One region of the Streptomyces sp. NPDC090108 genome, then DNA from elsewhere that is predicted to be linked to it. Evidence: riboswitches for the same ligand, from Rfam matches in the RefSeq annotation. Region 1 holds a riboswitch; each other region holds the start of a gene.

Region 1 (9,954 bases):
CACCCGCACGATCGTCCGGCGCCCCTCGCCGATCTCCTCCCGGAGCGCGGCCATCCGCTCCGCCACGTCGGCCCGGTGCGCGCGCTCGCGCAGGAAGTCCGCGTCGGCTCCGAGTCCGTGCACCCCGATCCGCGTCCCCGAGGGGATGCCCGGGCCCAGTACGTCGTGACAGCAGGCGGTGAAGGCGTCCGCCCACCGGCGGGTCAGGAACGCCGCCCGGTCCGCGCCGAGGATGCCGGTCAGCAGCTCGGCCGCGATGTCGTCGGGCAGCAGCCGGAAGTAGTCCGGCGGCGCCCACGGGGTGTGCGAGAAGTGCCCGATGCGCAGGTCGGGCCGCAGCTGCCGCAGCATCCGGGGGGCCAGGGCCAGGTGGTAGTCCTGGATCAGCACCGCCGCGCCCTCGGCGGCCTCCTCGGCGAGCGCCTCGGCGAAGGCCCGGTTGTAGGCGCGGTAGGACTCCCACCGCCGGCGGAACTCCGCGTCGAAGACCGGCTCCAGCGGGGTCTGGTAGAGCATGTGGTGGACGAACCACAGCGCCGAGTTGGCGATGCCGTTGTAGGCGTCGGCGTACACGCCGGCGTCGATGCCGAGCATCCGCACCCGCTGCCCGCCGGTGTCCTCGGCCGGCAGCAGCCCGCCCGCCGCACGCCGTACGGCCTCCCGGTCGCCGTCGCCCAGCGCGGCGCACACCCATACCGCGTCGGTGTCCGGCCCGATGGCCGACAGCCCCGAGACCAGACCGCCGCCGCCGCGCCTGGCGCGCAGCGTCCCGCCGTCGCCCTCGGGGCTCAGCTCGTACGAAACCGGGCCGCGGTTGGACGCGACCAGCACCTCTGCGCCCTGTGTGGAAGCCATGGTCCTCAACCTAGCCCGGCCCGGAAACGCTCAAACGTACGCTCCGCGCCGAAGGGGGGCTTGTATACGGCCAGGCCGGGCGTTCACCCGACGGCTCGCGCGACCGGGCCGTCGTCCGCACCACCGTCCGCACCCCTCGTGCCACCGCGGGCACCCCGGCTCACGCCACCCGGCGCGCGGCGTACTCGGCGATCTCCGCCATCGGCGGCCGCTCCTCGGTGTCGACCGAGTAGGTGCGCGGCTCGAACCCGTCCGCTCCCCGCTCGAACTGGGTGAGGGCGGGCCGCACCAGGTGGCCGCGGGCGAGCCTGAGCTGCGCGGTCCGGTAGATCGCCGCGGCCATCCGGCCCAGCGCCTGCCCGTCCTGGTGCCGGTGCTTGCGCACCCCGACGTCCACCTGGGCCAGGGCGTCCAGGCCCACCAGGTGCAGGGCGTCGACCAGCATGCCCAGCTCCACGCCGTAGCCCACCGGGAACGGCAGCTGCTCCAGCAGCGAGCGGCGGGCCGCGTACTCGCCGCCCAGCGGCTGCACGAAGCCGGCCAGCTGCGGCCAGTGCATGTTGAGCAGCGGGCGGGCCATCAGCTCGGTGACCCGGCCGCCCTGCCCGGCGGCGCCGGCCAGCGGACGGTCGTACATCGCCTTGACCAGGTCGACGTCCGGGTCGGTGAGCAGCGGGCCCACGATGCCGAGGACGAAGTCCGAGGAGAACTCCTTCAGGTCGGCGTCGACGAAGCAGACGATGTCCCCGCCGGTGACCAGCAGGGAGCGCCACAGCACCTCGCCCTTGCCGGGGACGGCGGGCAGGCGCGGGAGTATCGCGTCGCGGTGCACGACCCGCGCGCCGGCGGCGGCCGCGACCTCGGAGGTGCGGTCGGTGGAGCCGGAGTCGACGACGACGATCTCGTCGACCAGCGGGATCTGCTCGACGAGGTCGTGCCGGATGATCCGGACGATCTCGCCGACCGTCTCCTCCTCGTCCAACGCGGGCAGGACGACGGAGACGGTCTGGCCGGTGCGCTGCTTCGCGGCCAGGACGCGGTGCGGGGGGCGGTCGGCCACGGACCAGGAGCGGGTGGCCAGCCAGCGCTCGACTTCTTCCAGCACGGTCGGTGGCTCCTCACTGTCGTGATCTGTCGTGATCGGGGGCGTGATCAGGTGTCCTGCCCGGGGGCTGTGATCACACACGGGAATCCGGGTGATCCATCTCGCGGTTCGGACGGCTCTCTCCACTGTCCTGGCCTTCGGTTACAGTCTTGAGCAACGCCGATGACCATCGCATGTCGGGGGTCAAGAGCGTTCACACAACCACATACCGCTCATCCAGAGGGGCAGAGGGACACGGCCCGATGAAGCCCCGGCAACCCTCCAGCCGGTCACTCGTTCACCCCGCGAGGCTCCCGGCTAGGGAAGGTGCCAAATCCGTCTCGCGGTGAGATGCGCCGCGAGGAAGATGAGGAGAAAGGGCCTCGCCTCCATGGCTGTGCAGACCGTTGCCACCCCCAGCAGTCCCACCGTCGACCTCGGCCCCGCGACAGCGCTGAGCTGCCGCGAGTGCGGCCACCAGGTCCCGCTCGGCCCGCTGTTCGCCTGCGACGAGTGTTTCGGCCCGCTCGAGATCGCCTACGACTTCTCCGCGTACGACGCGAAGGAACTGCGCGCCCGGATCGAGTCCGGCCCCGCGAACATCTGGCGCTACGCGCCCCTGCTGCCCGTCCCCGCCGACGTGGCCGGCAAGCCCAACCTCAACCCCGGCTGGACCCCGCTCGTCGAGGCCCGCAATCTCGCCCGGGAGCTGGGCGTCACCGGCGGGCTGTACGTGAAGGACGACTCCGGGAACCCGACGCACTCCTTCAAGGACCGTGTCGTCGCCCAGGCCCTGGAGGCCGCCCGCGCCTTCGGCTTCACCACCCTGTCCTGCTCCTCCACCGGCAACCTCGCCGGAGCGGTCGGCGCCGCCGCGGCCCGCGCGGGCCTGCGCTCCTGCGTGTTCGTCCCGCACGACCTGGAGCAGGCCAAGGTCGTCATGGCCGCCGTCTACGGCGGTGAGCTGGTCGGCATCGAGGGCAGCTACGACGACGTGAACCGCTTCTGCTCCGAGCTGATCGGCGACCCGGCCGGCGAGGGCTGGGGCTTCGTCAACGTCAACCTGCGGCCCTACTACGCGGAGGGCTCCAAGACCCTGGCGTACGAGATCTGCGAGCAGCTCGGCTGGCGGCTGCCCGACCAGATCGTGGTCCCGGTCGCCTCCGGCTCCCAGCTCACGAAGATCGACAAGGGGCTGAAGGAGCTGATCGCGCTCGGTCTGGTCGAGGACCGGCCGTACCGGATCTTCGGGGCGCAGGCCGAGGGCTGCTCGCCGGTGTCGTCCGCGTACAAGGCGGGCCACGACGTCGTACGGCCGCAGAAGCCGGCCACCATCGCCAAGTCCCTCGCCATCGGCAACCCGGCGGACGGCCCGTACGTCCTCGACATCGCGCGGCGCACCGGCGGTGCGGTGGAGGACGTGACGGACGAGGAGATCGTGGCCGCCATCCGGCTGCTCGCCCGCACGGAGGGCGTCTTCGCCGAGACGGCGGGCGGTGTGACGGTCGGCGTCACGAAGAAGCTCATCGACAGCGGCGTGCTGGACCCGGCGCTGACCACGGTCGTGCTGAACACCGGCGACGGCCTCAAGACACTCGACGCGGTGGCCGGCACCGGTCCGACCGCCGTCATCCGCCCGACCCTGGACTCCTTCCGAGAGGCTGGCCTCGCATGAGTGTGACCGTTCGCATCCCGACCATCCTGCGCACCTACACCGGCGGCCGGGCGGAGGTCGCCGCCGAGGGGGCGACCCTTGCCGAGGTCATCGACGACCTGGAGAAGAACCACACGGGAATCGCCGCCCGGGTCCTGGACGACCAGGGAAAGCTGCGCCGTTTCGTCAACGTGTACGTCAATGACGACGACGTGCGTTTCGAGCGGGGCCTGGAGACGGTCACGCCGGACGGCGCCGGCGTCTCCATCATTCCGGCGGTCGCCGGCGGCTGACCGCGCCCGGTATTACCTTCGGTAATCGAGGTGACGGGCTGTTCATCGGATGGCCCCCTCCGTGAGAGAAGCGGAGGGGGCCATTCTGAGTGATTGAGCGCGGTAAGGTTGGGGAACGCGCTCCTCGGCCACCGGCCGGGGGCCCTTGGATTCATGCCGCGCGCCCGACAAGAAGTAGCCAAAATGCCCGGGTTGTTTGCGGCTTTTGTTGTTTTTATGGGGCCCGACTTGCCCTGGATTCAGCCGAATTCCCCTCACATTCCGGACCGCCCGCGTCCAGAATTCTCGTCCGATTGACCTGTTGCAGACGGCAGTTGGGCAGATACATTCAGCCGCGGTCGACGCGTTCCGGCGCACGCCCCCGTCCGATGGGGGGTGAGGTCTGACCCGGGTCCGCGAAGGGTGGATCTGTGCAAGGGCCAGTAATAGGGGAGTTAGGCATGGCTCAGGGCACCGTCAAATGGTTCAACGCGGAGAAGGGCTACGGCTTCATCGCGGTCGACGGTGGTGCGGACGTCTTCGTCCACTACAGCGCCATTCAGATGGACGGCTACCGCAGCCTGGAAGAGGGCCAGCGGGTCGAGTTCGAGATCTCGCAGGGCCAGAAGGGTCCGCAGGCCGACATGGTTCGCGTCACCGCCTGAACGTTTTCGCAGCGAAGGGCCCGCACCGGCACAGGGTGCGGGCCCTTCGCCGTGCCCGGCCGCGGCGCGCGCGGTGTTCGCGGGTGGCTGACGCTCCCTCCGCGAACCCCCAAGGCGCTTGCACTCGACCATGCCGAGTGCTAATCATTGCGTTAGCACTCTGAAGGTGAGAGTGACAACGAGGACCGGGTCGGTGAGGCCCGCAGGCCGGGTGGGGCAAGGAACCACGAGGCCGGCGAGCCGTCCGTCGCGGGCGCGGGCGCGGTCCGAAGGAATCACCCCCAGTCCTGGAGGGACCACTTCACATGGCCAAGATCATCGCGTTCGACGAGGAGGCGCGGCGCGGCCTCGAGCGCGGCATGAACCAGCTCGCGGACGCCGTCAAGGTGACGCTCGGCCCCAAGGGTCGCAACGTCGTCCTCGAGAAGAAGTGGGGCGCCCCCACGATCACCAACGATGGTGTCTCCATCGCCAAGGAGATCGAGCTCGAGGACCCGTACGAGAAGATCGGCGCCGAGCTGGTCAAGGAAGTCGCCAAGAAGACGGACGACGTCGCCGGTGACGGTACGACCACCGCGACCGTTCTCGCCCAGGCCCTGGTCAAGGAAGGCCTGCGCAACGTCGCCGCCGGCGCCAACCCGATGGCCCTGAAGCGCGGTATCGAGAAGGCCGTCGAGGCCGTCTCCGCCGCCCTGCTGGAGCAGGCGAAGGACGTCGAGACCAAGGAGCAGATCGCCTCCACCGCGTCCATCTCCGCCGCCGACACCCAGATCGGCGAGCTCATCGCCGAGGCGATGGACAAGGTCGGCAAGGAAGGCGTCATCACCGTCGAGGAGAGCAACACCTTCGGTCTGGAGCTCGAGCTCACCGAGGGCATGCGCTTCGACAAGGGCTACATCTCCGCCTACTTCGCGACCGACATGGAGCGCATGGAGTCGGTGCTCGAGGACCCCTACATCCTCATCGCCAACTCCAAGATCTCCTCGGTCAAGGACCTGCTCCCGCTGCTGGAGAAGGTCATGCAGTCGGGCAAGCCGCTGCTGATCATCGCCGAGGACGTCGAGGGCGAGGCCCTGTCGACCCTGGTCGTCAACAAGATCCGCGGCACCTTCAAGTCCGTCGCCGTCAAGGCCCCGGGCTTCGGCGACCGCCGCAAGGCCATGCTCGGCGACATCGCCATCCTCACGGGCGGCGAGGTCATCTCCGAGGAGGTCGGCCTCAAGCTGGAGAACGCGACCCTGGACCTCCTGGGCCGCGCCCGCAAGGTCGTCGTCACCAAGGACGAGACCACGATCGTCGACGGCGCCGGCTCCTCGGAGCAGGTGCAGGGCCGCGTGAACCAGATCCGCGCGGAGATCGAGAACAGCGACTCGGACTACGACCGCGAGAAGCTGCAGGAGCGCCTGGCGAAGCTCGCCGGCGGTGTCGCGGTCATCAAGGCCGGTGCCGCCACCGAGGTGGAGCTCAAGGAGCGCAAGCACCGCATCGAGGACGCCGTCCGCAACGCCAAGGCCGCGGTCGAGGAGGGCATCGTCGCCGGTGGTGGCGTGGCCCTGCTCCAGACCTTCCCGGCCTTCGAGAAGCTGGACGTCGAGGGTGACGAGGCGACCGGCGCCAACGCCGTGAAGCTCGCGCTCGAGGCCCCGCTGAAGCAGATCGCCGTCAACGCCGGCCTCGAGGGCGGTGTCGTGGTGGAGAAGGTGCGCAACCTGACCCCGGGCCACGGCCTGAACGCCGCGACCGGCGAGTACGTCGACCTCATCGCCGAGGGCATCATCGACCCGGCGAAGGTGACCCGTTCCGCGCTGCAGAACGCCGCCTCCATCGCCGCGCTGTTCCTCACCACCGAGGCCGTCATCGCCGACAAGCCGGAGAAGGCCGCCGCGCCTGCCGGTGGCGGCATGCCGGGCGGTGACATGGACTTCTGATCGGCCTCACGGCTGGTCCACGTCCTTGCCGAGGGCGGCACTCCCCGTACGACGGGGGGTGCCGCCCTCGGGCGTTTCCGGAAGCCGGACCGGGGCCCGCGCGAGCCGGACCGGGGCCCGCGCGAGGCGCGGAATGCGGGGGGTCGTACTCTCGTTTACTTAAGGAAGTGCACCAATGCGCGTGCACATACCAATCGGTTTCACTCCACTCACGAGGAGCCCCCGCGTGACCGACACGACGACCGCCACCTCCCGCGCGGCCCAGATCCTGTCCCGCCCGATCGCCCTGGGCGGCCTGACCGTCCCCAACCGGATCGTCATGGCGCCGATGACCCGCATGTTCTCCCCGGGCGGCATCCCCGGTGAGGACGTGGTGTCGTACTACTCCCGCCGCGCCGCCGCCGGCGTGGGCCTGATCATCACCGAGGGCACCTACGTCGGCCACGACTCGGCCGGCCAGAGCGACAGCGTGCCGCGCTTCCACGGCGAGGAGCAGCTGGCGGGCTGGGCCGAGGTCGTCGAGGCCGTGCACGCGGCGGGCGGCACGATCATGCCGCAGCTGTGGCACATCGGCATGGTCCGCAGGCAGGGCGAGCCGCCGTTCGCCGACGCCCCCGCGATGGGCCCGTCCGGCATCCACAAGGAGGGCGCCGAGCCCAAGGGCAAGGCCATGACGCAGGAGGACCTGGACGACGTCGTCGCCGCGTTCGCCGAGGCCGCGGCCGCCGCCGAGCGCATCGGCATGGACGGCGTGGAGATCCACGGCGCCCACGGCTACCTCGTGGACCAGTTCCTGTGGGAGGGCACCAACCGCCGCACCGACGCCTACGGCGGCGACCCGGTGGCCCGCACCAAGTTCGCGGCGGAGATCGTCGCCGCGGTCCGCGCGGCCGTCTCCCCGGACTTCCCGGTGCTGTTCCGCTTCTCGCAGTGGAAGCAGCAGGACTACACCGCCCGCCTCGCCGAGACCCCGGAGGAGCTGGAGGCCATCCTGGCGCCGCTGGCCGCCGCCGGCGTCGACGCCTTCCACGCCTCCACGCGCCGCTACTGGCTGCCCGAGTTCGAGGGCTCCGACCTCAACCTCGCGGGCTGGACGAAGAAGATCACCGGCAAGCCGGTCATCACCGTCGGCTCGGTCGGCCTCGACGGCGACTTCGTCAACGCGTTCGCGGGCGAGGGCTCCCCGGTCAAGGGCATCGACGACCTCCTGGACGGCCTGGAGAGCGAGCAGTACGACATGGTCGCCGTCGGCCGCGCGCTGCTCCAGGACCCGGAGTGGGCCGCCAAGGTCCTCGCCGACCGCTTCGACGAGCTGAAGCCGTACGACGCCGCCGCCCTGGCGACGCTGAGCTGACCCGGAACCCGGGAACACGAGGGCGGCATCCCGCGGCGCACGGGGGTGCCGCCCTCACCCGTACCCGGCGGGGCGGCTACAGGTTGCCCAGGGGTTCGATGTCGACCCGGACCGGCGTGCCCCAGATGCGGAGCACCTCGTAGTCGGTGAACTCGTGGACCAGCCGGTAGGCCATGCCCGAGCGGGGTGCCCTGCGTTCGGCGGACAGATAGCGCTCCGCCTCCTGGCGGTCGCGGCGCGGGGTGCCGCACAGCTGCCAGGTCTGGCCGTTCCAGACCTCCGGGAGCCAGCGCTGCTGGGGGTGCGGGCGGTCCGCGCTCACGCCGTAGCGGGACATCGCGCGCTCGGGCGCGTCGGCCTGGCCGCGGTCCCTGGGGCGCGCGTACGCGTCGTTCATCTCGCCGCGGCGCGCGGTGCGCCGGCGGGTCTCGCACAGCAGGCACAGGTCCGGTGCGTCGGCGTCCACCGGGCCGCCGGGGTGCTCGGCGCAGCGGGTCGTGGGCGCCGCCGTCGTCACGGCGTCGTCGAGCAGGTCCAGGGCCCGCTTCAGGTCCGCCTTGACCTCGTGCAGCTTCGCGTCGGGTGTGTCGGCCGTCAGGTTCTCCCCGTGCTCGCCGAGTACGCGGAGGGCCCGGCCGAGGGCGGTGAGCTGGGCGTGATTCATGCCTTCGACGGTAGCGGTGCGCGGGGCCGGGCGGGCACCCGGCCTCCGGCCGCCGCGCGCGAACGCCTGCGTGCGCGTCCGCCCGCCCGCGCTCAGACCGCGCGCGTCCGCCCGCCCGCGCTCAGACCGCGCGCGTCCGCCCGCCCGCGCGTCCGCCCGCCTCGTGGGCGTCCGGGGTCAGTGACCGTTGCCCTGGTGCAGGAGGCTTCCCTCGCCGCACTCCGGGGCGCCGGGGGACAGCGGCAGCGGGGAGACGGCCTTGAGGGCCGGGACCACCGCGAGGCCGGCCGCGCACTTCGTGGTGCCGGTCGCGGTCCAGTGGTCGTCGGCGTGCGCGGGGGCGCCCAGGGCGGCGGCAGCGGAGGCCGCGAGGGCGGCGGTGGCGAGAACCTTCTTCATCATGCCCGGGAAACGACAGGCCCGGACCACGCGTCACGCGGTCGCGGTGACATCCGGGCCGTGCGTCACGCGGCCCTTGCGGCATCCGGGCCGTGCGTCACGCCGCCTCGGCGACGTCGGGGCGGCGCGCGAGACCGAAGAGGTACGTCGCCGCGAAGCCCACCGCGTAGCCGGTGAGCAGCCCGCCCGCGTAGACGGCGACCGCCGCGCCCGGGCCTCTGTTCCCCGTCAGCAGCGGGAACAGCGCCCACCCGGACGGGCCGATCGCCGTCGCCCCCACCTTGGTGCCGAGCGTCGCGAAGAACCCGACGAACGCGCCGCCCGCCGCCCCGCCCGCGCACGCGGTCACGAACGGTCGCCCCAGGGGCAGCGAGACGCCGTAGATCAGGGGCTCGCCCACGCCGAGCAGCCCCGCCGGGAGCGCCGAGCGGATCGTGGTGCGCAGGCCGGTGTCGTGGCGCAGGCGGACGTACACCGCGAGCGCGCCGCCGACCTGGCCGGCGCCCGCCATCGCCAGCAGCGGGAGCAGCACGGTGTAGCCCTGCTGCTCGATCAGGGTGGTGTGGATGGGGATCAGGGCCTGGTGCAGGCCCAGCATGACGAGCGGGAGGAACAGACCGCCGAGGACCAGCCCGGCGAACGGGCCGGCGGTCGACAGCAGCCGGTCCGCCCCCGCACCGATGGCCGTGGCCACGGCGCCGGCCGCGTACATCAGGCCGTACAGGGTGGCCAGACCGGAGACGAGGACGGTCACGGTCGGGGTGAACAGCACGTCGAGGGCGCCCGGCAGCCGGCCCCGGCACCACTTCTCCACCCGGGTCGCCAGCAGCGCGGCCGCGAGCGCCCCGAGGACACCGCCCTGCCCGGGCGCCAGCTGCGTCCCGAACGCCGTCACCTTCGCCACGCCCGGATACACGACCACGGCCGCCACCGCGCCGCCCAGGACCGGTGTGCCCCCGAACTCCTTCGCCGCGTTGTACCCGACGAACACCGCGATCAGCGCCATGAAGCCGGACGCGACGGCCGTCAGGGCCGGAGTCAGCCACGGCAGCCAGTGGGCGTTCAGCAGCAGCCCGTTG
Region 2 (9,954 bases), on a different contig from region 1:
CCGCGGCGTGCAGGAAGGGGCGTTCGCCTCGCTCCCTGATGCCGGCGGCGACCGCGCGGACCAAGCGGGTGGCCAGACCCCGGCCGCGGTGGGCGGGGTCGGTGCACACGGCGCTGATCTCCGTCCAGCCCGGCGGGTGCAGCCGCTCGCCGGCCAGGGCGATCAGCCGCCCCTGGTGGCGGATGCCGAGGTAGGTGCCCAGCTCGACGGTGCGGGGCAGATAGGGGCCCGGCTCGGTACGGGCGACCAGGTCCAGGATCTCGGGCACGTCGCCGGGGCCGAGCCGTACGGTCTCGGGGTCGGGTTCGGCGCGCAGGGAGGTGTCCACGAGCTGGACGCCGTGTCCGGTGCGCACGACCTCCCAGCCCACCGCTGCCTCGGTCACGCCCCGCACCGCGGCGGTACCGCCGGGGCCTATGAGTGCGGCGAGATCGGCCCAGGCGCGCGGGTCGTGCTCGTCGGAGAGGGCGTGGAAGGGTGCGACGTCCTGCTGGTAGCGGGCGGCGCGGCCGATTCGTTCGGCGAAGCGGGCGTGGGGGCCGGTGAGCGCGGCCCAGGCGGGATTGTCCAGGATGTGCGAGGAGCTCGCGTCGATGCTGGTGACGGACATGGTGTGGCGGTCTCCGGGGTGCGGCTCAGGGTGTCCGGCGCGCGGGGACTCCAGCGCGAGGCGGCGGTGGAGTCCGGTCACGCGATGGTCAGGAGTTGTCGAGGGGCAGTCCGGGCGGGTTGACCTCGGACTTGGTGACGGCCTCGTCGGAGAGGTCGTAGGCCTTGAGCCACTGGGCGTATTGGCCGTTCTCGATCAGGTAGTCGATGGCATGCGCGAGGGGCTCGGCGAGGCCGCTGCCCTTCTTCGCGGTGGCCGCGATCAGGCCCTGCAGGCCGGCGCCTGCGCCGGAGTAGGTACCCGCGGTGCGGGTCGCGCTGGGCGTGCCGGCGGTCTGCCTGTTGTGGTAGGCGAAGCCGGGGTTGGGGCCGAAGGAGGCGTCGATCTTTCCACTGTTCAGCGCCAGGAAGGTGCTGGTGCTGTCCTGGAAGTGCTTGACGGTGACCTTCTTGCCCTCCTTGGCCAGCTTCGACTGCCATTCGAGGAGGATCTTCTCCTGGTTGGTGCCGGAGCCGACGGCGATCGTCCTGCCGGCGAGGTTCTCGTAGTTGCCGTCGAAGTTCCAGGTGCTCTTCTTCGGCACGATGAAGGCGAGGTTGTCCTGGCGGTAGGAGGCGAACTCGTACTTCTTCTTGCGTTCCTCGGTGTCGGTGATGTTGGAGAGCGCGACGTCGACCTTGCCGCTGTCGATGCCGACGAACATGTTCTCCCAGGTGGAGTTCTTGATGTCCGGCTTGAGGCCGAAGACCGCGGCGAGCAGGCGGGCGAGGTCGGGCTCGGAGCCGGTGAGGGTCTTCTGGTCGCTGCCCACGTAGGCCAGCGGGGGGAACCCGGCGGGCAGCGCGCCCTCGCCGATGACGAGCTTGCCGCTCTTCTTGACGGAGTCGGGCAGTTCGGCGCTGATCGACTTGACCTCGGAGACCTTGATGGCGGTCTGGGTGGCGGCGCCGTTGGAGACCCGGCCGACGACGACCTCCCCGGACTTGGCATTGCCGGTGGTGGTGGCCGCGTCGCTGTTGCCACCGCAGGCGGCGAGCCCGGTGGTGAGGGAAGCGACGGCGGTCGCCGCGGTGATGCCTCTGATCAGGCTGCGTCGGGTGGCGTGAGCAGACATGGCCGTTCCTTGTCGCTGAAGGTGATGAGGATGGCGTGGGGGAGTCGAGAAGTGCGGCGGGTCAGAGGACCTTGCTGAGGAAGTCCCTGGTCCGTTCGTGCTGGGGGTTGTGGAGGACCTCGGAGGGCGGGCCCTGCTCGATGATCTTGCCGGCGTCGATGAAGACGACCCGGTCGGCGATCTCGCGGGCGAAGCCGATCTCGTGGGTGACGATGACGAGCGTGGTGCCGTCGGCCGCCAGGTCCTTGATGACGGAGAGGACTTCGCCGACGAGTTCCGGGTCGAGGGCGGAGGTGGGTTCGTCGAAAAGGATCACGCCGGGGCGCAGGGCGAGGGCTCGGGCGATGGCGACGCGTTGCTGCTGGCCGCCGGAGAGCCGGCGCGGGTAGACGCCGGCCTTGTCGGCGAGGCCGACCCGGCCGAGAAGTTCGAGGGCGAGTTCCCGAGCCTCCGGCCTGGTCAGCTTGCCGGTGGCGACGGGAGCGGCGGCCACGTTGTCCAGGACGGTCAGGTGCGGGAAGAGGTTGAAGTTCTGGAAGACGAAGCCGATCCGTCCGCGCTGGGTGAGGATGGCGCGCTCGCTCAGCTCCTTGAGCCTCTCCCCCTGCCGCTTCACGCCGATCGGCTCGCCGTTGATGCTGACGTAGCCGATCTCGGGCTTCTCCAGGTGGTTGATGACCCGCAGCAGAGTGGACTTTCCGGAGCCGGAGGGTCCGAGGATCACGGTGACCTCGCCGGGGCGGACGGTCAGGTCGATGCCTTCCAGCACCCGTTGGGTGCCGTACCACTTGTGCACGTCGTGGACCTCGACGGTGGCGGCCTTGACGTCCGCCACGGCCTTGATGGTGTCGGTGGTCATACGGCGGCCTCCCGGCGGATGCGGGCCCGCAGGCCGGTGAGCCCGGTGCGGAGCGTCTGCAGCGGTGTCGGTGGCAGGTTGCGGGTGGCACCGCGGGCGTAGTGCCGCTCGACGTAGAACTGGAGGACGGAGACGACGCTGGTCAGGATCAGGTACCAGACGGTGACGACCAGCAGCAGTGGCACGATGTCGCCGGGGTAGGTGGAGCCCATGGTCTGGGCGGTGCCGAAGAGGTCGAGCAGCGAGACGTAGAAGACCAGCGAGGTGCCCTTGATCAGGCCGATGAGCTGGTTGACGTAGTTCGGGATGATCGAGCGCAGCGCCTGCGGAAAGACGATCTTCCGGAACTGGTAGCCCTTCGGCAGGCCGAGCGCCGCGGCCGCCTCGTGCTGGCCCTGGTCGACGGAGAGGATGCCGCCGCGGACGACCTCGGCCGCGTAGGCGGCCTCGTTGAGGCTGAGGCCGATGACGGCGACGACCATGTCGGTGGCGAGTTTCGACTCGTCGAAGGAGAAGAAGGCCGGACCGAAGGGAACGCCGACGCTCAACGTCTTGTACAGAGCGCTGAAGTTGTAGAGGAAGAGCAGGACCACGATGAGCGGGATGGCGCGCAGCGCCCAGACATAGGTCCAGCTGACCGCGCGCAGCACCGGGCTCTTCGACAGCCGGGCCAGGGCGAGCACGACACCGCCGATCAGACCGAGCACCGCGCTGTAGGCGGTGACTTCGAGGGTGATCACGAGACCGTCGATGATCGTGGGGCGCAGGAACCAGTAGCCCCAGCGGTCCCACTGGTAGAAGGGGTTGGAGACCAGTCCGTGCACGAACTGGGCGATCAGGACGAGCACCACCACGGTGGCGATCCAGCGTCCGGGGCGCCGCAGCGGCAGAACTCGCTGGGCGGTGAGGGCTTTCGATGGCTGGTCGGCGGTCGGCGCTTCGGGGAGGGTGACGGTGGCGCCAGGGGGTTCACTCATGCTGGGCTCCGGCTGGGTGGGCACACCCCGGACGCGCGGCGGCATGCGAGGGCGCACACGACGGCGGGATACCGGGGGCGGGGAGGACAACGGCGCACCGCGGACGCGGTGTTCGTCAGAGATCGCGGGGGCTGCGGGGAGCTGTCAGCCCCGGCAGCGGGCACAGCCCGGTGCGGTACACAGCGCGCTGTTCACGCGGAGCAGATCGACGGCGCGATCGGCGACGAGAAGGCTCGAGTACGGCCGAACGCAGTCCTGAGGGCGGCGCCTGGCCGTCCCGGGAACTGCGTACATGGCGTCACCATCACTGTTCCGGCCCTGTGGACCTCGCGCTTACCGAAACGTCTTCGGTCCGGTCCTCACCTGGGGCACCCCACCGCGGCGCGAGGGTTGCCGGTCAGCAAGCCAGGGCTTGTCGCTGACACTCATGACCGTTCTGGGCCGTAGTTAAGACAGCTGCCCGAACGAATGTCAACGCCGGTCCACCAGATGGAACGGCCGACGGGTGGTGCGGGCCGCCCGGTCCGCGATCCGCACGGCCGCTCCGGCGGCTTCCAGGCCCTGACCGCAGGCGTGGTGACGGCGCTCGACGCCCTGCACGCACATCCGCACCGGGCGCGGCCCGTCTCCATGGGCCGGATCGGAGCGAACCCGGAAGGATGCTTCGGCCATCGGTCCCACCGGGTGAGGCACCCCTGCTCCCGTGGTCGCCCTTGACATCCACAGGGGCGCCCGACATACGTTGAACGGGCAAGCTGCCGGCAGGTGGAGGCTCCGATGCACGTACAGGGTGCGGCACCACAGGGTGCGTGCTCTGGTGCGCGGCTGATCACCCGGCGGCACGTCGACTACTGCCGCACCTCCTCCGCCGTCTGTCCTTCCGTACACGCCTGACCTCTGCCGGCCGATCCCACCGGCTGTCTCGTCGTGGCCCTGTGGCCGCGAGTCGTCGTGTTTCCCGGAAGGAACCCCCATTGTCCGGCCCCGCCCTGCACCTTGCCGTCGAGCTCGACGGCGACGGCGCCCACCCCGCGGCCTGGCGCCGCGCCGCCCACTCACCCGATCAACTGCTCACCCCGCGCCGTCTGGTACGGATCGCCGCCGTCGCCGAGAACGCCGGATTCACCCTGATCACCCTGGACGACGGCGTGCTGCCTCCCGGCGCCGCGAAGGATCCGCTGGGCCGGATCGGCGCGGTCGAGCGAGCGGCCTTCGTCGCGGCGTCCACGAGCGCCATCGGGATCGCGCCCGTCGTCCCGGTGACGTATGCCGAACCCTTCCATGTCTCCGGCCAGTTGGCGTCTCTGGATCACATCTCCGCCGGTCGCGCCGGGTGGGTGGTCACGGAGGAGGAGCGTCCCGAGGCGGCCCGCGCCTGGGGACGCCCGCTGGTCGCCGGCGCCGCAGCGCGGGCCCGAGAGTCACGGGACGGGGTGGAGGTGGCCCGCGCCCTGTGGGACTCGTGGGAGGACGACGCGGTCATCCGGTCCGTGGCCACCAGCCGCTACCTCGACCGCGAACGCCTTCACCACGTCGACTTCAGCGGTGACACGTATGTCGTCAAGGGCCCGGGAATCGTGCCGCGCCCGCCCCAGGGTCAGCTTGTCGTCCTGGGCCGGCCCGACCGGGTTCCGGCCGCACAGCTCGATGTCGCTCTCGTCGAGGGCCGCGACCTCACGTCGGTCACCACGGCCGCCGCCGGCGCCGGTACCCCGCGCGTCTTCGCCGAGGTCGAGGTGGCGCTGGACACCCCGGAGGCGACCGCCGCCGAGCGCGTCGCCGACCTGGAGCGGTACGCGCCGTGGAGGGACCGGGGAAGGCTCCGGCACATCGGTTCCGTAGACCGACTCATCGCGCTTATCGCCGAGTTGGGCCGTCACGTCGACGGCGTACGGCTGCATCCGCTGGTCCTGGACGAGGACCTCACCGTCCTCTCCCGCCTCGTCCTGCCGGCTCTCTCCGCGCAGCGTCTCGTCGCCCGCCCGCTGCCCGGTACGTCCCTGCGCTCGACCCTGGGGCTGGAGCGCCCCGTCAATCGCTTCGCCGCCGCTGCCCCGGCCGGCCAGGAGGACGCCCGATGACCCGCACCGACCCCCTCGACGTCCCCCGTCCGCACGCCCGGCTCCACTTGGGCGTGTTCTTCCAGGGCGTCAACCACTGGACCGTCTGGTCCGCCCCCGACAGCGGCTCCCAGATCGATCCCGCGTCCTTCCGCCGGGTCGCCCAGACAGCCGAACGCGGCCTGTTCGACGCGTTCTTCCTCGGCGAGGGCCTCAGGCTGCGCGAGGTCGACGGCAGGATCCACGATCTCGACGTGGCCGGACGGCCGGACGCCATCACCCAGCTCACCGCGCTGGCCGCGGTCACCCGCCGCATCGGCCTGGTCTCCACGTCCAACTCCACCTTCAACGAGCCCGCGGATCTGGCCCGCCGCCTCTCCGGCCTGGACCTGCTCTCCGACGGCCGCGCCGGCTGGAACGTGGTGACCACGGACAACGCCTGGACCGGCGCGAACTTCCGCCGTGGCGGCTACCTCGACCACGCCGACCGCTACCGGCGTGCCGAGGAGTTCCTCACCGTGGCCCGCGCCCTGTGGGACGGCTGGGCGGACGCCGCCGTCGCGGACTCGGCCGAAGCGACCGCCTGGTCGGCCCCTGGTGCCGTACGTCAAGTGCGCTTCAAGGGAACGCATTTCGACGTCGACCTGGCTCCGACCCTGCCGCGCAGCACCCAGGGGCACCCGGTGATCTTCCAGGCCGGGGATTCCGGCGAAGGACGCGACTTCGCCGCCCGCAACGCCGACGTGATCTTCTCCGCGCACGGCACCGACTTCGACGACGCGCTGGCCTTCGCGGACGACATCCGGCGCCGGCTGCGCGCGGTCGGGCGGCCGGACGACGATCTGCGGATCCTGCCCGGCACCGAGATCATCATTGGCGCCACCGAGAAGGAGGCCCAGGAGAAGAAGCGGTGGATCCGGCTCCAGCAGGTCACCCCGGCCACGGCCTTGGGGATCGCCGGGCTGCTGTGGGGCATCGACCTGTCCGGCCGCGACGCGGACGGTCCGCTGCCGAAGGAGGATCCGGTCGTCAGCGAGAACGACGGCTCCTTCGGTGCCCGGCGCATCGCCGACCCCCGCGCCGTCGTGGCCGAATGGCGGGCGAAGGCGGAGGCGCACGGCTGGTCGCTGCGCGAGACGGTCATCGCGCTCGGCCCGCAGCGCGGGCACGTCGGCACCCCGTCCGGTCTGGCCGACAAGTTCACCCGCTTCGTACGGCACGGCGCGATCGACGGCTTCAACGTCACGCCGTACCTGATCCCCGACGGCCTCGACGACATCGTCGACCTGCTCGTCCCGGAACTGCAGGAACGGGGCATATACCGCACCGAATACACCGGCACCACCCTGCGCGAGAACCTCGGCCTGCGCGCACCGCTCACCCACCGGTCCGCACCGGACCGACGGCAGGCGGGCTGAGCCCCAGGGCCGCCCCTTCCACTCATGTCCGAGTACACATGGCTGACAAGAAGCTGTCACACGCGGGCCGGAATGCGGGTCCGGCCGAAGCCCGTTCCGACTGAAGCCCGTTCCGACCGACATGACTGTGGGAGCAGCGCTCAACGCGTCCGACGCACCGAACCAGGTCGATGGCACGTCCGACTCGCCTGCGAAGCAGCGGAGTTCGGTCTTACGTCGGCCTGGTTCGGGCAGAATCTCGGGCGCGGACTCACCCCGGCTCGCGTCAATCGTCGGGCGCGAAGTGCCCGCGCGAGGTCGCGGGAGAAGCAGACCGCCGACGCGCCTGGCGACTCCTCGGCAAACCGGCGGCCCGGCTGCACCCGCCGGCCCGACAACCCCTTGCATCCCCTACCCCGAGGCACATCCGGCACAAAGGAGATTCCCCATGACCACAGAGGCCACCACCACGGACCTCCACGCCTTCACCGAGAACTGGCTGGAGTGGTACCGCAGCCAGGAGGCCGGGCTCGCCGCCCCGCACGGATTCCTGGCGATCACCGGCCTGCACTGGCTCGACGACCGGCCCCAGCGCTTCCCGGACGCGCCCGGTGCGTGGCGCACCGGTCCCGAAGGTGTCGTCGTGGACCTCGACGAGGGCGAGGAACTGGTCGTCGACGGGACGCCGGTGCGTGGCGAGCACCGCTTCGGCGTACTTCCCGAGCGCGGCGGCGTCGAAGCCGTCTGGGGAGACGCCGTCATCGAGGTCGCCAAGCGCGGCGGCCAGGACATCGTGCGCCCCCGGCATCCGGACGCGCCGCTGCGCACCGCCTTCACCGGCACGCCCGCCTACGCCCCCGACCCGCGCTGGGCCGTAACCGGCCGGTACATCCCCTTCGACACACCGCGGCCGACCACCGTGGGCGCCGCCGTCGAGGGCCTTGAGCATGTCTACGACGCTCCGGGCAGGGTCGAGTTCGAGCTCGACGGGCGCGCGCTGTCGCTGACCGCATTTCCCGGCCATGGTGCGGGACGGCTGTCGGTGCTGTTCACCGACGCGACCTCCGGGGTCACCACCTACGCCGCCAACCGGTCCCTGGCGCTCGATCCACCCGCCGCCGACGGCACCGTCACCCTGGACTTCAACCGCGCCGCGAACCTGCCCTGCGCCTACACGGACCTGGCCACCTGCCCGCTGCCCCCGGCCGAGAACCGGCTGCCCGTGGCGATCGAGGCCGGCCAGAAGATCCCCCGCGAGCGCGGCGGCTCCTGAGCCGGACGCCCGCGCGCCCCGACTGCTCCGACCAGGCGTCCTGCTATGCCATTGACGCCGACAGCCCTGCCCGAAGCCGCAGTCCCGGTCCGCCGGACAGGCCCCGGATGCAGCCGCAGTCCCGGTCCGCCGGACAGGCCCCGGATGCAGCCTGACCGGGATCGCTCGCAAGGGGCCGCTGCTGCGGGAGCGGGATTGGGAGCGGTCCCGCCGGGCACGTGAGGATCAGGACGGCGGGTGTGCCGCCGCCGACCGCCCGGGCGGTGGCAGGGAAAGGCTGTGCGGATGGGCAGGAGAACGACGCCGGTGGCGGGGGAACATGACGGGGCCGCCCCGAAACCCCCGCTGCTGCCCCGGGCCTACGACCCGGCCGACTACGCCGAGGCCGTGAACCTCGGCGCGCACGAGGCCGGTGTGTCCCCGCTGCTGCTGATGACCGTGCTGCACAACGAGGCGTACAAACCGCACCACCCGTTGCTCGAACGGCTGTGGCAGTGGTGGAAGCCGGGCGCGTCGTTCGGTGTCGCCAACATGCACCGCGCCGCGTTCGAGTCGGTCCGCCGCACGCACGGCCTGACGGAACGCTGGCAGGACCTGCGCGACGACCCCGGGTTCGCCGTGCGTGTGGCGGCTCTGCACCTGAAGGACCTCGACCGCGCCCTCACCGTGCGCCACGTGCGCCGCTACACCCGCGAGGAACTCCTCGCCCTCGGCTACAACGCGGGCGAGCGCAACATGCGGGCGTTCGCGCGGGGCGTCCCGCCGGGCCCCATGGCTCGCTCCTACCTGCGGCGCTTCCGCTCCCACCGGAGCCGGGCCGCCGAAGCCCTCGCCGAGGCCGGCCGACCGCACGCCGCCGGCACGGGGAACGGCTAGGGCCGTTCCTCCGGATCTTGCCGGTCGCGGGGTGGCTGTGAGGCGCAGTAGGCCGGCCCGGCCTGATCCGGAAGAAGGGTCCTACTCGGTGCGGGCGTACCGGAGGCCGGTGACCGGAACACCCCCGCAGGCGTGGGGGTGTTCCGCCCTTCGGGCCGGCGAGCCGGGTCCTCATCGGGTCCTCCCGCAGGCGTGGGGGTGTTCCGCCGCGAGCACCACAGCCTGTTGACGCTCCCGCAGAACCAACCCCGTAGCGCCCCCGCATCGAGCGGACGGTGTGCCCGTCAAGGAGATCGCGCGGCGGCTGGGGGTGGCTCGGAACACGGTCCGGGTCGCGCTGAACTCCGACCGCCCGCGGAAGTTCGAACGGGCTCCGCGAGGCCAGGCCGCGGACGCCTACGAGTCGTAGATACGGGCCCTGCTACAGGAATGGCCCAGGATGCCGGCGCCGGTGATCGCCGAGCGGATCGGCCGGCCGTACTCGTCGCCGCCGCCGCGCAAGCGGCTCGCACTGATCCGCCCGGAGTGTGTCGGGATCGATCTGGTCGGCCGGGTTGTTTACGAGCCTGGCCGGATCGCCCAGTGCGATCTGTGGTTCCCGGAGACGAAGGTGCAGGTCGGGTCGGGACAGCAGCGGATCCTGCCGGTACTGGCCGAAGACGCTGGTCCGGGACCGCGAGGCCGCGGGCGGCGGAACCGGGAAGGTCACCGCCCCGGCCGCGGCCTTCGCCGGCACCCTGGCCACCCAGATCAGGCTGGCGCGGCCCCGGGATCCGGAGTGCCGCGGC
Region 3 (9,954 bases), on a different contig from region 1:
CACCGGTTACTCGCTCCCCGACGACCTGCTCTCCGGCACCGGTGTCCGCTTCACCGAGGGCGCGATCCTGTCCATGCCGATCGTCGGCACGTACATCTCGTTCTTCCTCTTCGGCGGTCAGTTCCCCGGACACGACTTCGTGGCCCGGTTCTACTCGATCCACATCCTGCTGCTGCCGGGCATCATGCTCGGCCTGATGGTGGCGCACCTGATCCTGGTCTTCTACCACAAGCACACGCAGTTCGCGGGCCCGGGGAAGACCGAGACCAACGTCGTCGGCATGCCGCTGCTGCCGGTGTACATGGCCAAGGCCGGAGGCTTCTTCTTCCTGGTCTTCGGCACCATCGCCGCCATCGCCGCGATCGCGCAGATCAACCCGATCTGGGCCATGGGCCCCTACCGGCCCGACCAGGTGTCCACCGGCGCCCAGCCCGACTGGTACATGGGCTTCGCCGAGGGCCTGATCCGCTACATGCCGGGCTGGGAGATCAACTTCTGGGGTCACACGCTCGTCCTGGGCGTGTTCATCCCGCTGGTGCTCTTCGGCCTGGTGCTGATGGCCATCGCGGTCTACCCCTTCATCGAGTCCTGGGTCACCGGCGACAAGAGCGAGCACCACATCCTGGACCGCCCGCGCAACGCCCCGACCCGTACCGGCTTCGGTGTCGCCTGGGTGACCGTGTACCTGATCGGTCTGGTCGGCGGTGGCAACGACCTGTGGGCCACCCACTTCCACCTGTCGATCAACCAGGTGACGTGGTTCGTCCGCATCGGCTTCTTCGCCGGTCCGGTCCTCGCGTTCATCATCACCAAGCGGATCTGCCTCGGCCTCCAGCGCCGTGACAAGGACAAGGTGCTGCACGGTCGCGAGACCGGCATCATCAAGCGCCTGCCGCACGGTGAGTTCATCGAGGTGCACGAGCCGCTCAGCCAGGAGCAGCTGCACACGCTGACGGCGCACCACCAGTACGAGCCGGCCGAGATCGGCGCGACGGTGGACGAGAACGGTGTCGAGCGCAAGGTGAAGGCCACGGAGCGGCTGCGCGTCAAGCTCTCCGGTGCCTACTACGGCGAGGACAACCAGATCCCGAAGCCGACCGTCGACGAGTACAAGGAGATCACGAGCGGCCACGGCCACCACTGATCCCAGCGTCGCCACGCCACGGCAGAAGGGCCCCCTCCGGTGCGGAGGGGGCCCTTCCCCGTTCCGGCGGACCCCGGCGGGCCCCATCGGCCCCCCGGGCCCCACGAGCGGCGGACGCGGCCCTGGGGGGTCTGCGGGCTGGATAGGGTGGGGGGTGGGAACACACGGTTCCCGAACACACCCAGGAGCGGCTGATGAGCGCTGTGACCCCCGCCGGAGGCGACACCGCGGCGGTCCGTTCCTGGCCCGCCCTGCTGAACGGTCTGCTGGACGGCCGGAACCTGTCCGCGGACGACACCGCCTGGGCGATGGACCTGATCATGCGCGGCGAGGCGACCGACGCCCAGATCGCCGGGTTCATGGTGGCGCTGCGCGCCAAGGGCGAGACCGTGGAGGAGATCACCGGCCTCGTACGGACCATGTACGAGCACGCCAACGTGATCGAGGTCCCCGGTCCGGCCGTCGACATCGTCGGCACCGGCGGTGACGGCGCCAGGACCGTCAACATCTCCACCATGTCCTCGATCGTCGTGGCGGGCACGGGGGAGCGGGTCGTCAAGCACGGCAACCGTGCCGCGTCCTCCGCCTCCGGGTCCTCCGACGTCCTGGAGAAGCTCGGCATCAACCTGAACCTGACCCCGCGGCGGGTCGCCGAGGTCGCCGAAGAGGCGGGCATCACCATCTGCTTCGCGGTGAAGTTCCACCCGTCGCTGCGGCATGTCGCCGCGGCCCGCGGCCAGCTGGGCATCCGTACGACCTTCAACGTGCTCGGCCCGCTGACCAACCCGGCCCGGGTGACCTCGCAGGCGGTCGGCGTGGCGAACGCGGCCATGGCCCCCATCGTGGCCGGTGTCTTCGCCGAGCGCGGCAACTCCTCCCTCGTCTTCCGCGGCGACGACGGCCTCGACGAACTGACGACGACGTCCACCTCCCGGGTATGGACGGTGCGCGACGGCAAGGTGACCGAGGAGACCTTCGATCCGCGTGACGTCGGCATCGAGCTGGTCCCCGTGGAGGCCCTGCGCGGCGGCGACCCGTCGTACAACGCGGAGGTCGCCCGCAGGCTGCTGGACGGCGAGACGGGGCCGGTGCGCGACGCCGTCCTGCTGAACTCCGCGGCGGCGCTCGCCGCGCTGCGGCCGACGGGCGGCCCGCTGGCCGGGCAGATCGCCGACGGCATGGCGCGGGCGGCCGAGTCGATCGACTCCGGGTCGGCCAAGCGGGCGCTGGAGCGCTGGGTGGCCGCGACCAACCGGTAGCCGCGCACGGCACGAAGGGCCGGCACCCCGACGGGGCGCCGGCCCTTCGCCGTACCCGGCACCCCCGGTCCGCCCGGCGCCCCCCGGCCCGACCGGTCCGTCGCGGCCGCGATCGTCCCGGTCCGCCGGGCGCCGCATCCTCACCGCGCATGTCCCGGCATCCGGACAGCGGTTGCGTCCCGCGGACAGGCCCCGCTAGCTTTTCGATCAGGTCATGAGCGACAGTCACACGGCCCCGGCCGGCTGTCCGGCAACCCTCCGTCCGTGGCGGGGTGCCCCGGGTGAGGACCAGGCCGTGGACCACAAGGCCCACGGCAAGCGCGGACCCCTCGCGCGCCGCTCCGCCGGCGTGGGCCCAGGGGTCCTGGTCGCCCGAGGGAGCCTTCTGTGAGCCAGCGAATGCGCTAGGGGGCGTCTCCCCGGTCTTCGTGGACCCCCGACGCCCGGCACGCCACCTCGCCGCACGGCCGAACCACCCCTGTACGCCCCGTACGAGGGTGATCCGGCCGCACGCCGAGGCACCGCACCGGACGCGCGGCCCGATCCACGACGACCGCGGAGACACCCCCTCGGTCCTGCCGTCAGGACCCCGCCCGCTCCACGACGTCACCCACGCGCCCCGCCGCACGGCCCCCGCGTCCCGCGTACCTCCCGTACGAGGGCCACGGCCCGGCGTACCGGGGAGCACGCACCCGACGCCGCGGAGTCCGCCCACCGCGGCGGACGGCGGGAGTCCGGCGGCAGGACCCGGGGCCGCAGCGCCCCACCGCACACCCCTTCACCGTCACCGCGTCCTGCCTCACGGGAGTCCCGCCATGTCCGTGCACACCGCTGCCGCCGCCACCGTCCTCGCCCCGCTGCCCGTTCTGGGCCGGGACGTCACCGTTCCGCTCGTCACCGGCGGCGAGGCCGGGTACGCCGCCCTCGACTACGCCGCCAGCGCCCCGGCCCTCCAGCGGGTCTGGGACGACGTCGCCGCGTACGCCCCGTACTACGGCAGCGTCCACCGGGGCGCCGGTCACCTCTCGCAGCTCTCCACCGGCCTGTTCGAGGACGCCCGCCGCACGGTGGCGGGGTTCCTCGGCTGCCGGGAGGACGACCAGGTCGTCTTCACCCGGTCGACCACCGACTCCCTGAACCTGCTGGCCCACGCCCTGCCCGCCGGCTGCCAGGTCTTCGTCTTCGCCACCGAGCACCACGCGGCCCTGCTGCCCTGGCGGGGCGCCGAGGTGACCTGGCTGGACGCCCCCCGCACCCCGGAGCAGGCCGTACGGACCCTGGAGCGGGCCCTCGCCGGCCGCGACGCCGGTGCCCCGGCCCTGGTCTGCGTCACCGGCGCCTCCAACGTCACCGGCGAACTGTGGCCGGTGCGCGAACTGGCCGCCGCCGCGCACGCGCACGGCGCCCGGATCGTCCTCGACGCCGCCCAGCTGGCCCCGCACCACCCGGTGAGCGTGACGGAGCTGGACGTCGACTGGATCGCGCTCTCCGGCCACAAGCTGTACGCCCCCTTCGGCGCCGGGGTGCTGGCCGGACGCGCCGACTGGCTGGACGCGGCCGAGCCCTACCTCGCGGGCGGCGGCGCCAGCCGTACGGTGGCCCGGCGGGAGGACGGCGGGGTCGAGGTGGAGTGGCACGAGGGCACCGCCCGCCACGAGGCCGGCTCCCCGAACGTGATCGGCGCCTACTCCCTCGCCTCGGCCTGCAAGGCCCTCACCGAGGCGGGCTTCGACGCGCTGGTCGCCCGCGAGCGGCACCTGATCGCCCGGGTACGGACGGGCCTCGCGGACGTCCCCGGCGTGCGCGTGCTCTCGCTCTTCGGCGAGGACGCCCCGCGCGTCGGCGTCCTGTCCTTCGTGGTCGAGGGCTGGAACAGCTCCCACCTCGCCGCCGCCCTGTCCGCGGAGTACGGCATCGGCGTGCGCGACGGCCTCTTCTGCGCCCACCCGCTGGTGCGCACCCTGCTCGGCGGGACCCCGCAGGACCAGGGCGAGTGCGGCGCCGCCGGGGACGCGCCCGGGGAGAGGTCCCTGAACGCCGTCCGCGTCAGCTTCGGCGCGGGCACCCCCGACGAGCACGTCGACCGGTTCGTCGGCGCCGTAGGGGAACTCGTCCGGGACGGCGCGAAGTGGTCCTACCGCACGGAGAACGGCCGCTGCGTCCCGGTGGCCTGAGGCACGCCGCGACCGCCGGGGCCGCGTCCGCCGCCCCGGCCCGGGGACACGGCCTAGTTGTCCAGGCCGATCGCGAACGCCGCCTCCAGGTCGTGCTGGGAGTAGGTGCGGAAGGCGACGTGGGTGTCGGTGCCCTCGACACCCGGGATCTTGCTGATGCGGCCCGGGATGACCTCGGCGAGGTCCTCGTGGCGGCTGACGCGGACCATCGCGATGAGGTCGTAGGTGCCGGTGACCGAGAAGACCTCGCTGACGCTGTCCAGTGCGGCGATCTCCTCCGCGATCTCGGGGATCCGGTCCACGCTGGTCTTGATCAGGACGATCGCGGTGATCACGGCTGGTTCTCTCCCTTGGGTGCCGGGGCTGGGGCGGCCTTCACTCTAGTCGCCCGCCCGTCCGCCGCCGCCGCCGTGCCGGGGCCGTCCTGCGCGCTCTTCCCCCGTCCCGCCCACGGCCTGCCGTACCGCATCCAGGCGTAGCCGAAGCCGAGGCAGAAGCCGACGACGTGGGCGAGGTAGGCCACCCCCGGCCCCTCGCTCGCCCGGCTCGCCGCCAGCCACTGCAGGGCGGCCCAGAACGGCAACACGACCCAGGCGGGAAAGCGCAGCGGGAGGAAGAACAGAAAGGGGAGGAGACTGGTCACACGGGCGCGCGGGAACAAGTACAGGAACGCTCCGAGCACCGCGGAGATCGCCCCGGAGGCGCCCACCAGGGACTGCCCGGAGCCGGTGTTGGCGGCCGCGTAGCCGAGCAGGGCCAGGTATCCGCAGCCCGCGTAGAACAGGGTGAACTCCACCCGGCCCATCCGCTCCTCGGTCATCACCCCGAAGACGAAGAGGAACAGCATGTTGCCGAGCAGATGCACCCAGCTGCCGTGCACGAACAGCGCGGTGGCCGGGGCGAGGAGGTGGTCCAGGGGCGCCTGGAAGAGGTCCGCCGGGATCACGCCCCAGTGCCGGAAGTACGCCCGCTGCGCGGCGGACAGCGCGTCCCCGGAGCCGTACGCCGGGGTGAGCCCGGAGGCCGGGCCCAGGACGAAGATCAGGCAGCACAGGACGATGAGGGTGTACGTCATCGGTGCCGAGATGTCCCGGACCCCTCTGCTGGTCCGGCAGGCCGTCGTGCTCGAGTCGCTGATCATGAATACAGAGCATGACGTAACCGGACGCAGTGGTGCAGACCGCCTCGCCGCCGTGGATGGACGGGCGACGAGGACCCGCCAGGCCTTAGGGTTACCACCCACACGCGTCGGGCGACGGCGCGGACCGGCCCGAGAAGCGCTTCGGGGAGTCGTCCCGCCGAGCGGTTCCCGGGAGCGATGCCCGAAGGAAACCGAGAAGGAAGCGGACAGCCACGATGACGGTTCCCCTGCCGACCGCCACCACGCGTTGGCGCTGCACGCTCTGCGGCAACCTCACGCGTTTCGACGTCACCCGTTCGTCCAAGGCCGTCGAGTACGTGCATCTCGACCTCGCCGGTGAGCCCACCGTGGAGGAGCGAGAGGTGGTCAGTGAGACCATCGAGTCGGTCCGCTGCCGCTGGTGCAACGCGGTGGACCAGGTGGAACTCGTGGACAGGCCGGGCGCCGGCTCCTGAACGGAGCGGGCCCCGCAAGGGTATTGGGGTGTGACGGATGGTGGAGACCGCAGGCGGGGGGCCGGGCGACGGCACCGCTGAGGTGCTTGACCGTCCGCTGCCCGACGGCGTGCGCCGGCGGGTCGTGCAGATCGTCGCGGACGGATTCGGCGGCCTGACCGTGACGGAACTGCCCGCCCAGCTGAGGCAGTACGCCCGGTTCGCCCCGAACCGGCGGGCCAAGTTCGCCGGGAACGCGATGGCCGCGGCGCTGGAGACCGACCCCCTGTTCCGGCAGCGCATCGGGGAGAAGTTCAGAGAGGCGCAGCCGGAGCTGTCCGGCGCCCTGGACTCCGGCTCGCCGCCCCCGGCCGCGGACCCGCTCGACGTGGCGGCCGCGGCCTATGTGCTGCGTCCGGCGGGCTGGGTGAAGCTGGTCGCCGCGGCCGGCGAGGAGGCCCAGCGCGCCGACGCCGAGCGCGCGGACGAGGAGAGCCGGGCCGAGCTGGAGCGGCTGCGCGAGGAACTGGCGCACGCCCGCGAGCTGACCCGTACGGAGAACGAACGGCTGCGGGCCGAGCTGGACGCCGCCAAGCGCGAGGCCGAGTCGCTGCACCGCAAGCTGCGTTCCGCCCTCAGCGACGTCAAGCGCGGTGAGGCCGCGCTGCGCAAGGTGCAGGGCGAGGTCGAGGCGGCGCGCGCCGAGGGGCACACGCAGGTGTCGGCCGCGGAGAGCGAGTCCCGGCGGCTCAAGGGCCGCCTCGGCGAGGTCGAGGCGGCCCTCGAGGCCACCCGCAGGTCCGCGCGCGAGGGGCGCAGCGTCGAGGACATGCGGGTACGGCTGCTGCTCGACACCGTGCTGGAAGCCGCGCAGGGGCTGCGCCGGGAGCTGGCGCTGCCGCCGGTCTCGGTGCGCCCCGCCGAGACCGTGGACGCGGTCGAGCCGGGCCGGATGACCCCCAAGGACATCGCGGCCCGCGCCCTGTCCGAGAACGACCCGGCGATCCTCGACCAGTTGCTGGCCCTGCCGCAGGCGCATCTGGTCGTCGACGGCTACAACGTCACCAAGACCGGCTATCCGCAGATGCCGCTGGAGAAGCAGCGGCTGAGGCTGCTGGGGCAGCTCTCGGCGCTCGCCGCGCAGACCGGCGCCGAGGTCACCTGTGTCTTCGACGGCGCGGAACTGGCGGCGCCGGTGCTGCTCGCGCCGCCGCGCGGGGTGCGGGTGCTGTTCTCCAAGCCGGGGGTGACGGCCGACGAGCTGATCCGCCAGCTGGTGCGCGCCGAGCCGCCGGGCCGGCCGGTCATCGTCGCCTCCACCGACCGGGAGGTGGCGGACGGGGTCGCCCGCGCCGGTGCCCGACCGGTCGCCTCTGCGGTACTTCTGAAGCGACTGTCCTGAAGGTTCGACAGGCATATGCATTGCCCGAATTGAACACATCTTCACGCAACGTAGCGTCAACCGCGCATCACCGCACGTGAGTTGTGTGCAAAGAATGCATTGCGTGACCGGTTTTTTTGCGGTCAGGATTTGAACTGATCACAACCAGGTCACTAGGGTCGTGTCTCGAACCTCCGAACGGGTGATCACTCAGAAGAAGGAGTTCATCCTCCGTGGCGTCCCATCGTCGACCCAAGAAGCCGAGTCGCACGCGAGTCACCGTGCTGACCACCGCAGCAGCCGCCGCCGTCGTACTCAGTGCGAACGCCGCGAACGCCGCGCCGAGCGAGAAGCTCAGCAAGGACCAGGTGAAGTCCAAGGTCGACGAGCTCTACGAGCAGGCGGAACAGGCCACCGAGAAGCTGGACGGGGCGCAGGAGAAGCAGCACAAGCTGCAGAAGGAGATCTCCACCATCCAGGACAACGTCGCGCGCGGTCAGCAGGACCTCAACGCGCTGCGCGACGGCCTGGGTTCGATGGCCACGGCCCAGTACCGCTCCGGCGGCATCGACCCCTCGGTGCAGCTCTTCCTGTCCTCCAACCCGGACGACTACCTCGACAAGGCCTCCACGCTCGACCAGTTGAGCAGCCAGCAGGTCGAGGCCCTGCAGAAGGTCCAGGACAAGCAGCGCGAACTGGCCCAGGTGCGCGCCGAGGCCACGGAGAAGCTCAAGGACCTCTCGGCCACCCGCACCGAGCTGGGCAAGAAGAAGTCCGAGGTCAAGGCGAAGCTCGCCGAGGCCCAGCGACTGCTCAACACCCTGACCGCCAAGGAGAAGGCCAAGCTCGCCGCGGACCAGGAGCGCGCCAGCCGCTCGTCCACCGAGCGGGTCGACCTCGGCGCCCCCGCCACCTCCTCCGGCCGCGCCGCCGCGGCGTTCAACGCCGCCCGGAGCCAGATCGGCAAGCCGTACTCCTACGGCACCGCCGGCATGGCCACCTTCGACTGCTCGGGCCTCACCTCGTGGGCCTACGGGCAGGCCGGTGTCTCCATCCCGCGCACCTCCGAGGCGCAGACCACCCTCGGCCCCCACCTGGGCATGAGCCAGCTCCAGGTCGGCGACCTGGTGTTCTTCTACGGCGACCTCCACCACGTCGGCCTCTACGCCGGCAACGGCCAGGTGCTGCACGCCCCGCACACCGGCGCCGTGGTCCGCTACGAGGCCATGAGCGACATGCCGTTCCAGTTCGGCGTCCACGTCTGACCGGCCGCCCAGGCCCGCACGACCGGACACGCCAGGCGCCCGAACGGGCGAATCCCGGCGACCGGAACTGACTCCACGCCCCGCCGGTGACCTGCGTCAGCGGCGGGGCGCCGCGTTTCCCCGCGCCCCCGGGTCTTTGGCCCGGGCGCTTCCGCACGGCTACTGTCTGCCCCGTTTCCCCGGCACCCGGGCCACCCCGTGCCCGGCGCCGGGGAGGCGACACCTGTCCGCCAGCAGAAGGACTGCCGTGGGGTCCCATCGCCGCCTTGCCGCCTCCGGATTCGACCGGGGCTCCGCCGCCCTCTGCGCGCTCTCGGCCGCGGCCGCCGCGCTCGGCGCCGTACCCGCGCACGCCTCGCCGCACGAGGACGCCCGTGCCGAGGTCGACCGGCTCTACGAGGAGGCCGAGAAGGCGACCCAGGACTACGACCGGGCCGACGAGCGCGCCGACCTCCTGCGCCGGGAGATCCGCGACGCCCAGGACCACATCGCGCGCCGCCAGGCCTACGTCAACACCGTGCGGGAGCGGCTCGGTTCGCTGGCCGGCGCCCAGTACCGGTCCGGCGGCGTCGACCCGGCCGTCGCCCTGCTCTTCTCCGACGACCCCGCCGACTACCTCGACAAGGCCACCACCCTCGACCGGATCCACACCCAGCAGGCCGGACAGCTCAGGGAGTTGAGCGACGCGCTGCGCGAACTCGCCCAGGAGCGGGCCGAGGCCTCCGGGAAGCTCGCCGACCTGGAGCGCAGCCGCACGGCGGTCGCCCGGCACAAACGGGCCGTGGAGAAGAAGCTCGCCGAGGCCCGGCGGCTGCTCAACGCCCTGCCCGCCGCGCAGCGCGCCGCCTACGACCGCGCCTCCCGCTCCGGCCGCGCCGGCCTCGGCCCGGTCGGCCTCGCCGGCCTCGCCGGGGACGCCGCGCCCGGCTCCCGCGCCGCGGCCGCGCTCGCCGCCGCCCGCTCCGCGCTCGGCCGCCCCTACGTGTGGGGCGCGAACGGGCCCTCCGGCTTCGACTGCTCGGGCCTGATGCAGTGGTCGTACGCGCACGCGGGCATCCATCTGCCGCGCACCTCCCAGGAGCAGCGCAACGCCGGCCGCCGCGTCCCGCTCTCCCAGGCCCGCCCCGGCGACCTGATCGTCTACCGCTCCGACGCC

The links. Region 1 has a riboswitch for S-adenosylmethionine ahead of thrC (threonine synthase). Riboswitches for the same ligand answer to the same signal wherever they lie in the genome.
Region 2: linked by a shared signal. The riboswitch ahead of ACIPRD_RS14845 (amino acid ABC transporter permease) and the one ahead of thrC (threonine synthase) in region 1 are both predicted to bind S-adenosylmethionine.
Region 3: linked by a shared signal. The riboswitch ahead of ACIPRD_RS20395 (aminotransferase class V-fold PLP-dependent enzyme) and the one ahead of thrC (threonine synthase) in region 1 are both predicted to bind S-adenosylmethionine.

What each region holds. Positions count from the first base shown of each region.
Region 1 is NZ_JBIVDQ010000006.1:392,377-402,330, reverse strand. Features, by position in the region: gene ACIPRD_RS23380 (trehalose-6-phosphate synthase) at 1-855, opposite strand, end outside; gene ACIPRD_RS23375 (glucosyl-3-phosphoglycerate synthase) at 1,016-1,960, opposite strand; SAM riboswitch class I at 2,170-2,313, shown strand; gene thrC (threonine synthase) at 2,331-3,614, shown strand; gene ACIPRD_RS23365 (MoaD/ThiS family protein) at 3,611-3,886, shown strand; gene ACIPRD_RS23360 (cold-shock protein) at 4,327-4,530, shown strand; gene groL (chaperonin GroEL) at 4,836-6,458, shown strand; gene ACIPRD_RS23350 (NADH:flavin oxidoreductase) at 6,685-7,812, shown strand; gene ACIPRD_RS23345 (hypothetical protein) at 7,889-8,476, opposite strand; gene ACIPRD_RS23340 (hypothetical protein) at 8,654-8,878, opposite strand; gene ACIPRD_RS23335 (PTS transporter subunit EIIC) at 8,973-9,954, opposite strand, start outside.
Region 2 is NZ_JBIVDQ010000003.1:1,035,308-1,045,261, reverse strand. Features, by position in the region: gene ACIPRD_RS14860 (GNAT family N-acetyltransferase) at 1-610, opposite strand, end outside; gene ACIPRD_RS14855 (transporter substrate-binding domain-containing protein) at 699-1,724, opposite strand; gene ACIPRD_RS14850 (amino acid ABC transporter ATP-binding protein) at 1,786-2,583, opposite strand; gene ACIPRD_RS14845 (amino acid ABC transporter permease) at 2,580-3,560, opposite strand; SAM riboswitch class IV at 3,885-3,993, opposite strand; gene ACIPRD_RS14840 (hypothetical protein) at 4,032-4,232, opposite strand; gene ACIPRD_RS14835 (LLM class flavin-dependent oxidoreductase) at 4,535-5,641, shown strand; gene ACIPRD_RS14830 (NtaA/DmoA family FMN-dependent monooxygenase) at 5,638-7,038, shown strand; gene ACIPRD_RS14825 (DUF1684 domain-containing protein) at 7,466-8,290, shown strand; gene ACIPRD_RS14820 (lytic transglycosylase domain-containing protein) at 8,597-9,166, shown strand; partial or broken gene ACIPRD_RS14815 (IS21 family transposase) at 9,444-9,954, shown strand, end outside.
Region 3 is NZ_JBIVDQ010000005.1:482,314-492,267, forward strand. Features, by position in the region: gene ACIPRD_RS20385 (cytochrome bc complex cytochrome b subunit) at 1-1,144, shown strand, start outside; gene trpD (anthranilate phosphoribosyltransferase) at 1,339-2,403, shown strand; SAM riboswitch class IV at 2,614-2,730, shown strand; gene ACIPRD_RS20395 (aminotransferase class V-fold PLP-dependent enzyme) at 3,219-4,577, shown strand; gene ACIPRD_RS20400 (Lrp/AsnC ligand binding domain-containing protein) at 4,631-4,912, opposite strand; gene ACIPRD_RS20405 (rhomboid family intramembrane serine protease) at 4,909-5,718, opposite strand; gene ACIPRD_RS20410 (hypothetical protein) at 5,934-6,173, shown strand; gene ACIPRD_RS20415 (NYN domain-containing protein) at 6,211-7,554, shown strand; gene ACIPRD_RS20420 (NlpC/P60 family protein) at 7,767-8,798, shown strand; gene ACIPRD_RS20425 (NlpC/P60 family protein) at 9,046-9,954, shown strand, end outside.